Regions from separate parts of the Streptomyces sp. UG1 genome, predicted to be linked through region 2. Evidence: riboswitches for the same ligand, from Rfam matches in the RefSeq annotation. Region 2 holds a riboswitch; the other holds the start of a gene.

Region 1 (6,167 bases), on a different contig from region 2:
TGCGCGAAGTGGGAGGCGACCGTTACCTCCCCATCTGGATCGGGCCGGGGGAGGCGACGGCGATCGCCTTCGCCCAGCAGGGCATGGCCCCCGCGCGACCGCTGACCCACGACCTGTTCAAGGACGTGTTGGAGGCCGTCGGTCAGGAGCTCACCGAAGTGCGCATCACGGACCTGCGTGAGGGCGTCTTCTACGCGGAGCTGGTGTTCGCCAGCGGCGTCGAGGTGAGCGCCCGCCCCTCCGATGCCATAGCCCTGGCCCTGCGCACCGGAACGCCGATCTACGGCAGCGACGGGGTGCTCGACGACGCCGGCATCGCGATCCCGGACGAGCAGGAGGACGAGGTGGAGAAGTTCCGCGAGTTCCTCGACCAGATCTCGCCCGAGGACTTCGGCACCAGCAGCCAGTGAGATGAGTGGGCGGCACCCGGTGGACTTGCGGTCCGTGGTGGTGCGGTCCACAGTCGGTTACGGCTTAAATGCCGGGATTTGCCAGCGGCGAGCGAGAGCGTCCTGCGGCCTGCTCCGAGCGCATTCGGCTAGCCTTTCCCCGCGGTGGGGTACGGGAAACCACTCCTAGGGTGATTATCACTCGGCGTGCCGAGTGTGGCGATCGTTGACGCACCCCTGGTGACTGCCTACCGTCGAGAAGGCAGGTCAAGGACGGAGGTCGGCGTGAGAAGCAGCGGCGACGGTACGGTGGGGGGCACTCCCGAGCGCAGTCTCGGGGCGAGCGGTCCGTACCCGCTTCAAAGCGCTCTTCAGAGCAGCGCGGCCGATCACGCTCCGCAGCGACCGGCGGCCGTGCCCAGCAGCGGCGGAGGGGCGGCGTCCATGGCGACCGAGCAGATCGGCTATCGCGGTCCGACGGCGTGTGCGGCCGCCGGCATCACCTATCGGCAACTCGACTACTGGGCCCGCACCGGCCTCGTCGAGCCGAGCGTGCGGCCCGCGTACGGGTCGGGGACACAGCGGCTGTACAGCTTCCGGGACGTCGTCGTCCTGAAGATCGTCAAGCGGTTCCTGGACACCGGGGTGTCGCTGCAGAACATCCGCACCGCCGTGCGGCATCTGCGCGAGCGGGGTTTTCGTGATCTCGAGCGCATGACGTTGATGAGCGACGGGGCGACGGTGTACGAGTGCACCTCGCCGGACGAGGTGCACGCACTGCTGCAGGGTGGGCAGGGGATCTTCGGGATCGCCGTGGGTGTCGTGTGGCGGGACGTCGAGAGCGCTTTGTCGCAGTTGCACGGGGAGCGCATCGACACCGGGGAGACGCTCATCGGGCACAACCCGGCGGACGAGCTGGCTCGGCGGCGTAACCGGGCGGTCTGAGGCCGTGAGCAGCCGGCCGTAGCAGGGCATTGTCAGTGGCGTGAGGCAGCATCGGAGATGTGAGAAACGCGCCCACGATCCTGCATCTCGACATGGATGCCTTCTACGCCTCGGTGGAGCAGGCATCCAAGCCGAGCCTGCGTGGGAAAGCCGTGATCGTGGGCGGGCTCGGGCCGCGTGGAGTGGTCGCCACCGCGTCCTATGAGGCCCGGGTCTTCGGGGTGCACTCGGCGATGCCCATGGCGCAGGCGCGTCGGCTGGCGCCCAATGCCGCGTATCTCGTGCCGCGCTTCGGGATCTACCGTGAGATCAGCGAGCAGGTCATGGGGCTGTTGCGGGAGCTGTCCCCGCTGGTGGAGCCGCTGAGCCTGGATGAGGCGTTCGTGGACCTGGAGGCCGGGGAGGCGGCCTGGGACGAGGCGTCGGCGCGGCTGGTGGGGACGAAGTTGCGGGCGGACATACGGGCGGTCACCGGGCTTGCGGGGTCGGTGGGGCTTGCCGCGTCCAAGATGCTCGCGAAGATCGCCTCGGAGCAGGCCAAGCCCGATGGGATGGTGGTGATCGAGCCGGGGACCGAGCGGGCGCTGCTCGGGCCGATGTCGGCGCGGATCCTGCCGGGAGTGGGGCCGGCGACCGGGGATCATCTGCGGCGGGCCGGGATCCATACGGTCGGGGAGATCGTCGAGGCCGGGGAGGACGAGCTCGTGCGGCTGCTGGGCAAGGCGCATGGGCATGCCCTGTACGCCATGGCGCTGGCGCACGACGAGCGGCCCGTGGTGGCCGAGCGGGAGACCAAGTCGGTGTCCGTCGAGGACACGTACGACGTGGACATCCACGATCGGGTTCGGGTGGGAATGGAGGTGCGGCGGCTGGCGGATCGCTGTGTGCGGCGGCTGCGGGAGGCCGGGTTGTCGGGGCGGACGATTGTGCTGAAGGTGCGGCGGTACGACTTCTCGACGCTGACCCGGTCCGAGACGTTGCGGGGGCCTACGGATGATCCGGCTGTGGTGCGGGAGGCTGCCGCGCGGCTGCTGGAATCCGTGGATACGACGGGTGGTGTGCGGTTGTTGGGGGTCGGGGTGAGTGGGCTGGCCGACTACACCCAGGAGGATCTGTTCGCGCAGGCTGCCGGGGAGCGGGAGGGTGGGGAGGGGCTGGAGGAGCAGGGAGAGCAACCGGTGGGGGGAGGTGATGTTCAGCCGGTGGTTGCTGTGCGGGGGGTCGAGGGGGCTGGTGAGCGGCGGCGGTGGCTTGCGGGTCACGATGTGCGGCATGCCGAGTACGGGCATGGGTGGGTGCAGGGGAGTGGGCTGGGGCGGGTGACTGTGCGGTTTGAGACGCCTGGGTCGGAGCCGGGGCGGGTGCGGACGTTTCGGGTTGATGATCCGGGGTTGGAGAGGGCGGAGCCGTTGCCGTTGGTGGCGGGGAGAGGGGGAGCCGGGCCTGGTGGGGTGATTGGGACTGGTGGGGCTTTGGGGGAGAGGAAGGGGGCAGGGAGCGGCTGAGCGGTTGGGTGTGACTTGACCGGCGTATGGGGTGCCGGGGGGCGCTTGCCCGCGCTGGCGGGGTGCCGCTGCGCCCACCCGTGCCGCCCCAGCGGCACGACTGCCCGCAGCTATGTGGTGTAGCCGCCGGGTCGCTCTCGTGTCGCCGCAGCGGTATGACTGCCCGCAGCTATGTGGTGTAGCCGCCGGGTCGTTCTCGTGTCGCCGCAGCGGTATGACTGCCCGCAGCTATGTGGTGTAGCCGCCGGGTCGTTCTCGTGTCGCAGCAGCGGTATGACTGCCCGCAGCTATGTGGTGTAGCCGCCGGGTCGCTCTCGTGTCGCAGCAGCGGTACGACTGCCCGCGGCTATGTGGAGCAGGTTATGGGTGGGTGTGCGGTTTTCTTGGGGCGTTGTCGTCCGGGGAGTCCGTGGAGGCCAGGGTGCCGAAGTCTCGGTCGGGGGGTGGGGGCGGGGAGGTTACGTCCAGGCCGTAGTGGTGGTAGAGCTGTAGTTCCTGTTCGGGGGAGAGGTGGCGGCCTACGCCGAAGTCGGGGGCGTCCTTGATCAGGGTGCGGTCGAAGGGGACGTGGAGGGTGCCCTCCACCAGTTCGCTGGGCTCCAGGGGGACGAAGGCGTCGCGGGAGAACAGGCCGGTGCGTATCGCCGCCCATTCCGGCACTCCGGTCGCGTCGTCGAGGTAGACCTCGTCGATGGTGCCGATCTTGGTGCCGTTGCGGTCGAAGGCCTTGCGGCCGATCAGGTTGCGCGGATCGATGTCGGTCTGCACGGGCCCTCCACTTGGTCGCAACTCATCCGTTAGCACTACGAAAAGGCAGATTGGTGAGAGCGGCCACTCGAAGGTCCGTGCGTCGGCCTCGCTGGTAGGCTTTCTAGCGGCTGCTGACCCCGTGCGGGAGAGTCCTCCGGACACCACCGGAGGCGCCGAAGGAGCAAATCCTCCCCGGAATCTCTCAGGCCCACGTACCGCACGGTCGAGGTCACTCTGGAAAGCAGGGCGGGTGTCGACGGCTTCCGCTCTCACCGACGGTGAAAGCCGGAGGCCCTCGGGCGATCCGGTGAAGCTCTCAGGTTGAGATGACAGAGGGGGAGGCCGTCCGGGTACCCGCGCCGTGGTGCCCCTCGAAGGTCGCGTCAGACCAGGAGGCCTCCGCAATGACCGCCCATCGCATTCCGCTCTCCGAGCTCGAACAGGGGATTCCCTTCGAGCAGCGTCACATCGGTCCTGATCACGAGGCTCGGGCCAAGATGCTCGCCCAGGTCGGGTACGGCTCCCTCGACGAGCTCACGGCCGCCGCGGTGCCCGATGTGATCAAGAACGCCGACTCTCTCGATCTGCCGGGGGCGCGTACCGAGGCCGAGGTGCTCGCCGAGCTGCGGTCGCTCGCCGACCGCAACCAGGTGCTGGACTCGATGATCGGGCTCGGGTACTACGGGACCTTCACGCCCCCGGTCATCCTGCGGAATGTCATGGAGAACCCGGCCTGGTACACCGCTTACACGCCGTACCAGCCAGAGATCTCGCAGGGGCGGCTCGAGGCGCTGCTCAACTTCCAGACCATGGTCGCCGACCTCACAGGGCTGCCGACCTCCGGTGCCTCGCTGCTGGATGAGGGGACCGCCGCGGCGGAGGCCATGGCGCTGTCCCGGCGGATGGGCCGGAACAAGAAGGGGCTGTTCCTGGTCGACGCGGATGTGCTGCCGCAGACCATCGCCGTGATCGAGACGCGGGCCGAGCCCGCGGGGGTCGAGGTGGTCGTCGCCGACCTCAGTGGTGGGATTCCGGCCGACGTCGCCTCCCGTGAGATCAACGGCGTGCTCCTGCAGTACCCGGGTGCCTCCGGTGTCGTACGCGATATCAAGGCCGTCATCGACCAGGCCCACGAGCTCGGCGCCCTCGTCACCGTCGCCGCCGATCTGCTCGCGCTCACGCTGCTGAAGTCGCCCGGTGAGCTCGGGGCGGACATCGCGGTCGGTACGACGCAGCGGTTCGGTGTGCCCATGGGCTTCGGTGGGCCGCACGCCGGCTACATGGCCGTACAGGAGAAGTTCGCGCGCAGCCTGCCCGGGCGGCTCGTGGGCGTGTCCGTGGACGCCGACGGGAACAAGGCGTACCGCCTGGCCCTGCAGACGCGGGAGCAGCACATCCGGCGGGAGAAGGCGACCAGCAACATCTGTACCGCTCAGGTGCTGCTCGCCGTGATGGCCGGGATGTACGCCGTGTACCACGGGCCCGAGGGGCTCCGGAGCATCGCCCGGCGGACCCATCGGTACGCGTCGATCCTCGCCGCGGGGCTCACCGCGGGTGGGGTCGAGGTCGTGCACGGTTCCTACTTCGACACGCTCACCGTGCGCGTCCCCTCGAAGGCCGCCGAGATCGTCGCCGCCGCCCGGCAGAACGGCGTCAACCTGCGCCTCGTCGATGCCGACCACGTGTCCGTCGCCTGCGACGAGACCACCGCGCGGGCCCAGCTCGGGGCCGTATGGACGGCGTTCGGCGTCGAGGGGGACATCGAGGCGCTGGACGCGGCGACCGAGGACGCCGTTCCGGGCGAGCTGCTGCGCACCGACGACTACCTCACGCACCCCGTCTTCCACCAGCACCGCTCCGAGACCGCGATGCTGCGCTACCTGCGCAGGCTCGCCGACCGCGACTACGCGCTCGACCGCGGCATGATCCCGCTGGGCTCCTGCACCATGAAGCTGAACGCGACCACCGAGATGGAGCCGGTCACCTGGCCGGAGTTCGGGCAGCTTCACCCCTTCGTGCCCGCCGAGCAGGCGCAGGGCTATCTGACGCTCATCCGTGAGCTGGAGGAACGTCTCGCCGAGGTCACCGGCTACGACAAGGTGTCCCTCCAGCCCAACGCCGGCTCGCAGGGCGAGCTGGCCGGGCTGCTCGCCGTGCGCGGGTACCACCGGGCTAACGGTGACGAGCAGCGGACCGTGTGCCTGATTCCGTCGTCCGCGCACGGTACGAATGCCGCCAGCGCCGTGATGGCCGGGATGAAGGTCGTCGTCGTGAAGACCGCCGAGGACGGCGAGATCGACGTCGAGGACCTGCGGGCCAAGATCGAGCAGCACCGGGACGAGCTCGCGGTGCTGATGATCACGTACCCGTCGACGCACGGTGTGTTCGAGGAGCATGTCGCCGACATCTGCGCGCAGGTGCACGAGGCCGGCGGGCAGGTGTACGTCGACGGCGCCAACCTCAACGCGCTGGTGGGCCTGGCCAAGCCGGGGCACTTCGGCGGTGACGTCTCGCACCTGAACCTGCACAAGACCTTCTGCATCCCGCACGGCGGCGGTGGCCCGGGCGTCGGTCCGGT
Region 2 (6,167 bases):
AGGGCGGCCTGGTTGGCGGAGGCGCCCGAGTGCGGTTGCACATTCGCGTACTCCGCGCCGAACAGCTCCTTGGCCCGGTCGATGGCGATCTGCTCGGCGACGTCGACGTGCTCACAGCCGCCGTAGTAACGGCGGCCCGGGTAGCCCTCGGCGTACTTGTTGGTGGCGACCGAGCCCTGTGCCTCCATGACCGCGACCGGCGCGAAGTTCTCGGAGGCGATCATCTCCAGGGTCGACTGCTGACGCTCCAGCTCGGCGTCGAGCGCGGCGGCCACGGCCGGATCGAGCTCGTGCAGGGGTGTATTCAGAAGGGACTTGTCGGACATGTCAGTCATCGGGGGTGTGACTCCTCAGCCGGCGGTGTGGGCCACGTACTCGTCGGCGGAGAGCAGGTCGGCCGGCTCCTCCGTGACGCGCACCTTGAACAGCCAGCCACCCTCGAAGGGGGCGGAGTTCACCAGCGCCGGGTCGTTCACCACGTCCTCGTTGATCTCGGTGACCTCGCCGGTGACCGGGGAGTACAGGTCGGACACCGACTTCGTCGACTCCAGCTCGCCGCAGGTCTCACCCGCGGTCACGGTCGAGCCGACCTCGGGGAGCTGGGCGTAGACGACATCGCCGAGCGCGTTCGCCGCGAACTCCGTGATGCCGACCGTCGAGACGCCGTCCTCGGCGGCCGACAGCCACTCGTGCTCCTTGCTGTAGCGAAGCTGCTGGGGGTTGCTCATGGCCTGAATTCTCCTGTACGCGCGGGAGTGGTGGGAAAGGGGGACTGCTCGATATGCATCGATGCATGTGTGACCGGCACGTGTGTGATCGGCACGTGTCTGATCGGCGGGAATGTGCGCGGGGTCACGCACGCACCGCTGTCAGTCTCTTCTTCTGGCGCTACTTCTGCCGCTTGTAGAACGGCAGCGCCACGACCTCGTACGGCTCGTGGCTGCCGCGGATGTCCACACCGACGCCCGCCGTGCCCGGCGCCGAGTGCGCCGCGTCGACGTACGCCATGGCGATCGGCTTGCCCAGGGTGGGCGAGGGCGCCCCGGAGGTGACCTCGCCGATGACCTCGCCGCCGGCGACGACCGGGTACCCGGCGCGCGGGACGCGACGGCCCTCGGCGATCAGGCCGACCAGGACGCGCGGCGGGTTCCGGTCGGCGCGTTCGGCAGCCGCGGCCAGCGCCTCGCGCCCGACGAAGTCGCCCTCCTTGTCGAACTTCACCACCCGGCCGAGCCCGGCGTCGAAGGGGGTGAGGGAGGTCGACAGCTCGTGGCCGTACAGCGGCATGCCCGCTTCCAGCCGCAGCGTGTCCCGGCAGGACAGCCCGCAGGGGACCAGGCCGGCGCCCTCGCCCGCCTTGGTCAGCGCCTGCCACAGCTCCACGGCGTGCTCCGGCTTCACGAACAGCTCGAAGCCGTCCTCGCCGGTGTAGCCCGTGCGGGCGATGAGGGCGGGGACGCCGGCGACGGTGCCGGGCAGGCCGGCGTAGTACTTCAGGCCGTCGAGATCGGCGTCGGTGAGGGACTTCAGGATGCCGGCGGACTCGGGGCCCTGGACGGCGAGCAGCGCGTACGCGTCCCGGTCGTCACGCACCTCGGCGTCGAAGCCGGCGGCACGCTCCACCAGCGCGTCCAGCACCACCTGGGCGTTGGAGGCGTTGGCCACGACCAGGTACTCGGTCCCGGCCAGCCGGTAGACGATCAGGTCGTCCAGGATGCCGCCGTCGGCCTGGCAGATCATGGTGTAGCGGGCGCGGCCGACGCCGACGGAGGCGATGTTGCCGACCAGGGCGAAGTTCAGCAGGGCCGCGGCCTGCGGGCCGGTGACGGTGATCTCGCCCATGTGGGAGAGATCGAAGAGCCCGGCCCTGGTGCGCACGGCGTTGTGCTCGTCGCGCTCGGAGCCGTAGCGCAGGGGCATGTCCCAGCCGGCGAAGTCGGTCATCGTCGCGCCGAGCGAGCGATGCAGGGCATCGAGCGCGGTGTGACGGAGTTCTTCTGTACTGCTCATCGGTCGGTCGTCTCCCAGGGCTGAACGGGACGGGCGAGGTCATTCCTCCCCATCTGTCATCGGAACCTGAGAGGTTCGCCACGACCGCCACCGGGACGATCACGGCTTGCACCTTGGGTGGAGCCACTGCGTACACAGTGACCCGCTTTTCAGATGTGCCTCGCCCGCGCGGTAACGGGGCCTGAGAGATTCAAGGGAGGAACTTGCTCCTTCGGCGTCCCAGCACTGCGGTGCCGGGAACTCTCCCGCGCGGATTCAAACGGCCGGTATGCAGTTGGCGCGGACATCATTGCATGCCTGAGCCGCCCCGCGGCAGGGCATGTCTGTAACCGGCTTGTGGCAGGAAGCGAACGAAAAGACGAGAGATCCTCTATTACCTTCTCTTTACGTTCAGTGGGGATGGGGAGTCTCGACCCCCCCGGAGGAGGACGATGACGGTGAACCGCACCACGGCGTACGCCACGACCTCGGGCATCGCGCTGCCCAAGCAGTCCGCGGCACCCGGTGTCGAAGCACGCGCCCAGTGCCCCGCGCCCGTGGTCCGCGATCTGCGCGAGCGCTCCGGCCACAGCCCGCACGCGCTGCTCTTCGCCCCCGAGGACCTCGTCGTGATCACCGGCCTGCCCGGCAGCGGCAAGTCCACGCTGATGCGGCGGGCGGTGAAGGGCATCCGCATCGACTCCCAGGACACCCGGGACCGCTGGGACGCCCGTTTCTCCGGCCTCCTGCCCTACGCCATCTACCGTCCCCTGGTCCGCCTCGCGCACTACGCCGGGCTGCGCCGCGCGCTGCGCTCCGGCGAGGGCGTCGTCGTGCACGACTGCGGTACGCAGGCCTGGGTGCGCGGCTGGCTGGCCCGCGAGGCCCGCCGCCGCGGCGGCACGCTGCATCTGCTGCTGCTCGACGTGACCCCGGACACGGCCCTGGAGGGCCAGCGCGAGCGCGGCCGGGGAGTCTCGCGCTACGCCTTCCTGCGCCACCGCAGGGCCGCCGGCCACCTGCTGCGTTCGGTCGAGAAGGGCCGCCTGCCCCGGGGCTGCGACTCCGCGGTCCTGCTGGACCGGGAGGCGGCGAACGCCCTGCGCCGGATCGGCTTCACGGGCTGAGCGGCCGAGGTGCGGGTGACCGACCTGCGCGGTGCTGATGGAGCGCACTGCGATGCTGCGGTGCTGTGCGGCGACCGTAGTCCTGGACCGATCGGACACCGGATAGCCTTCTGAGCCACAGACGTGGTTCACAGCAGGCGGTCAGACAGATGGACTTTCCGGCACAGGCACACCTCCATCCGCACGGCGGTTGGCCCGGCAACGAACTGGAGGAAGTGCTCTCGGCCTCCCTCAGCTTCCCCGAGGGAGGCGGCCGGATCCTCGAGGTCCTGGGCCGCAGCTTCGTCTGGGTGCCCCTGCCGGGCGGCGGCGGCCCGCACAGCGGCCCGCTGGACCTGCCGACACTCGAGATCGAGGGCCAGGGGTACGTCCCGGTGTTCAGCTCCGAGGAACAGTTCCGCCAGGTCGTCGGCTCCCACATGTCGTACACCGTCGCCCCGGCCGTGGAGTTCGCCCGCGGCCTGCCCCCGCAGGTGGGCATCGCCCTGAACCCGGACGGTGTGGTCGGCGCCCCCCTGCCGCCTGCGGCGGTCGCCGAGCTGTGCCGGGTGGGCCGTACGCCACTGGACGGCCTCACCTCCGGCGGCCGCGTCAAGCTCTACCAGCCCGACTGGCAGGAGGAGCCGGTCGACTTCCTCGCGGCGGCGTCGGCCGAGTTCGCCGGGACCGGCGTGGTGGCGACGGCACGCCGCTGCCTCGCGGCGATCGAGACGGCCACCCCGGTGATGTTCATAGGCGTGGAACTCTCCCACTGGGAGGGCGATGTGCGAGCGGCCCCCATGGACGCCCTCGCCCGGGCCCTGGGGCGCGCCCCGGTCCAGTGGCCGGTCAACCTGGTCCTGCTGGATGTGGCCCAGGATCCGGTGATCGACTGGATGCGGCAGCACGTGCGCCCCTTCTACCAGCGGGACTTGTGACGTCCCACGACGTGCGGCCCGCAGACCACATCGGGTCCCGAGCTCTCAGCGCTTAAGCTTGTTGCGAAAACGGACTTCGCGAAGGGGCGGTTAAAGGTGAGCGCGAGCGGCACCACCTCGACCGGGCAGGTCGAGCACATGCTGCGCCAGGTGACGCCCGGGCGCTACGACGCCTACGAGGCCCTCCTGCGCGCTCTCGCCACCCCGAGCAACGGCCAGGTCTGGATGCTGCTGTGGCACGGCCAGTCCGGCTCCCCGGACGCCCAGTACGGAAACATGGAGGTCGACGGGTACGGCTACGCGCCGTGCGTCACCTCCGCCCAGGAACTGTCGGCCAGCGGCTGGAACCGCAGTTACGAAGTGGTCGACGGAGTCGACGTGGCCCGCACCCTCTACCCGGACCACTACGGCCTGTGGCTCAACCCGCACGCCCCGGGCGGCGGCGTCGGCATCCCCTGGCTCGATCTGCGCCGCATCGCCACCGGCCTGGACCGCCAGCCTGCCGGGCCGCTGCGGCTGTCGGAACCCGGCATCGAGATCCCGCAGTTCTACGCCCTGCTCGCACAGAACGCCCACCGCACCCCGGCCGTCCGCTCCTTGCGCCGCGCGTGGGTGCAGCCGGCGCTCGGCGCGCCGTATCTCGCGATCGGGCTCGACGTGTACGACACCAGTCCGCAAGCCGTGGACGCGGTGCGCTCGATGATGCTCCAGTCGATCGCCGCGGTCCCGGACGGGCTGCCGGTGTCGACCGTGGCGATGTCCGACGACGACGATCCGGTCGCCATGTGGATGCGGGCCGCCGCCCGTCCGTTCTACGACCGCGAGGCGCACGCGGCTCCCGCTCAGGCTCCGGTCGGCGACTACGGCTACCCACCGGCACAGGGCCGTTACTGATCATTCATGGGCTGATCTGTCGAACGGCCCCCAGCCCGCTTCTCTTAGGTGCAAACAGCCGTCAACTCTCGTTTCCCAGGCGAATCTTCGCGCGTAGATGCGATCGGAAGGTCCCGGTCCGCCCTCATACGCCCCAACTGGCGCGCGTCCGGCCGCCGTTACCTGCTGTTCGGATAACGGAACCTCCCAGCCAGCATCACGGTTGCGCATACTTTCCCTGCTAGCTCTGGCAACAGATCGCCAAAGCATTGAAGACTCCCCGCAAGACATGGACCGGTAGGTCCTGTGTGCGAGTTGGAGCAACCGCTACCGCGGCAGCCAGGGGGGCCGACAACCGTCGGCCGAGAGGGGTCAGACACACCGTGACGGCACCGATCGAGACCACCGGATCGCAGGCCGACGCCCAGCCGGAGGCCGTGCTGGAAGGGGTCGGATCCCGCAAGATCGAGGGCCGGTCACTCGGGCAGATCGCCTGGACCCGCTTCAAGCGGGACAGGGTCGCGGTGGCAGGCGGCATCATTGTCGCGCTGCTCATCCTCCTGGCGGTCCTGTCCCGGCCGCTTCAGGCGCTGTTGGGGCTCGACCCCAACGCCTTCCACCAGGACCTGATCGACCCCAACACCTCGCTGCCCAAGGGTGACTTCGGCGGGATGAGCTGGGATCACCCGCTGGGTGTCGAGCCGAAGTTCGGCCGGGACATCCTCGCGCGCATCCTGGAGGGCTCCTGGGTCTCGCTGGTCGTCGCCTTCGGTGCGACGCTGCTGTCCGTCACCATCGGCACCGTGCTGGGCCTGGTCGCCGGCTACTACGGCGGACGGGTCGACACCATCGTCAGCCGGCTCATGGACACCTTCCTCGCGTTCCCCCTGCTCCTCTTCGCCATCGCCATCTCCGCGACGCTCCAGGGCGGTGCCTTCGGCCTCGAAGGACTGCCCCTGCACATCTCCGTGCTGATCTTCGTCATCGGCTTCTTCAGTTGGCCGTACATGGGGCGCATCGTGCGCGGTCAGACTCTGGCCCTGCGCGAGCGGGAGTTCGTCGACGCCTCTCGGGGGATGGGGGCCGCCGGCCCGTACATCCTCTTCAAGGAACTGCTGCCCAACCTCGTCGCGCCGATCATCGTCTACTCGACGCTGCTCATCCCGACGAACATCATCTTCGAAGCCTCGCTGAGCTTCCTCGGTGTGGGTATCCAGCCGCCCCAGGCGTCCTGGGGAGGGATGCTCAACCAGGCCGTCGA

The links. A riboswitch is a leader RNA that binds a small molecule or an ion and turns the genes downstream of it on or off. The one in region 2 is predicted to bind glycine.
Region 1: linked by a shared signal. The riboswitch ahead of gcvP (aminomethyl-transferring glycine dehydrogenase) and the one ahead of gcvT (glycine cleavage system aminomethyltransferase GcvT) in region 2 are both predicted to bind glycine.

Annotation. Positions count from the first base shown of each region.
Region 1 is NZ_JBNGGG010000057.1:50,731-56,897, reverse strand. It holds gene ACP4J3_RS44675 (bifunctional nuclease family protein) at 1-410, shown strand, start outside; gene ACP4J3_RS44670 (MerR family transcriptional regulator) at 675-1,334, shown strand; gene ACP4J3_RS44665 (DNA polymerase IV) at 1,394-2,839, shown strand; gene ACP4J3_RS44660 (PRC-barrel domain-containing protein) at 3,200-3,607, opposite strand; glycine riboswitch at 3,722-3,817, shown strand; gene gcvP (aminomethyl-transferring glycine dehydrogenase) at 3,994-6,167, shown strand, end outside.
Region 2 is NZ_JBNGGG010000004.1:244-6,410, forward strand. It holds partial or broken gene ACP4J3_RS05380 (aminotransferase class I/II-fold pyridoxal phosphate-dependent enzyme) at 1-326, opposite strand, end outside; gene gcvH (glycine cleavage system protein GcvH) at 351-728, opposite strand; gene gcvT (glycine cleavage system aminomethyltransferase GcvT) at 889-2,010, opposite strand; glycine riboswitch at 2,054-2,169, opposite strand; glycine riboswitch at 2,170-2,268, opposite strand; gene ACP4J3_RS05395 (AAA family ATPase) at 2,442-3,116, shown strand; gene ACP4J3_RS05400 (enhanced serine sensitivity protein SseB) at 3,266-4,033, shown strand; gene ACP4J3_RS05405 (enhanced serine sensitivity protein SseB C-terminal domain-containing protein) at 4,130-4,927, shown strand; gene ACP4J3_RS05410 (ABC transporter permease) at 5,290-6,167, shown strand, end outside.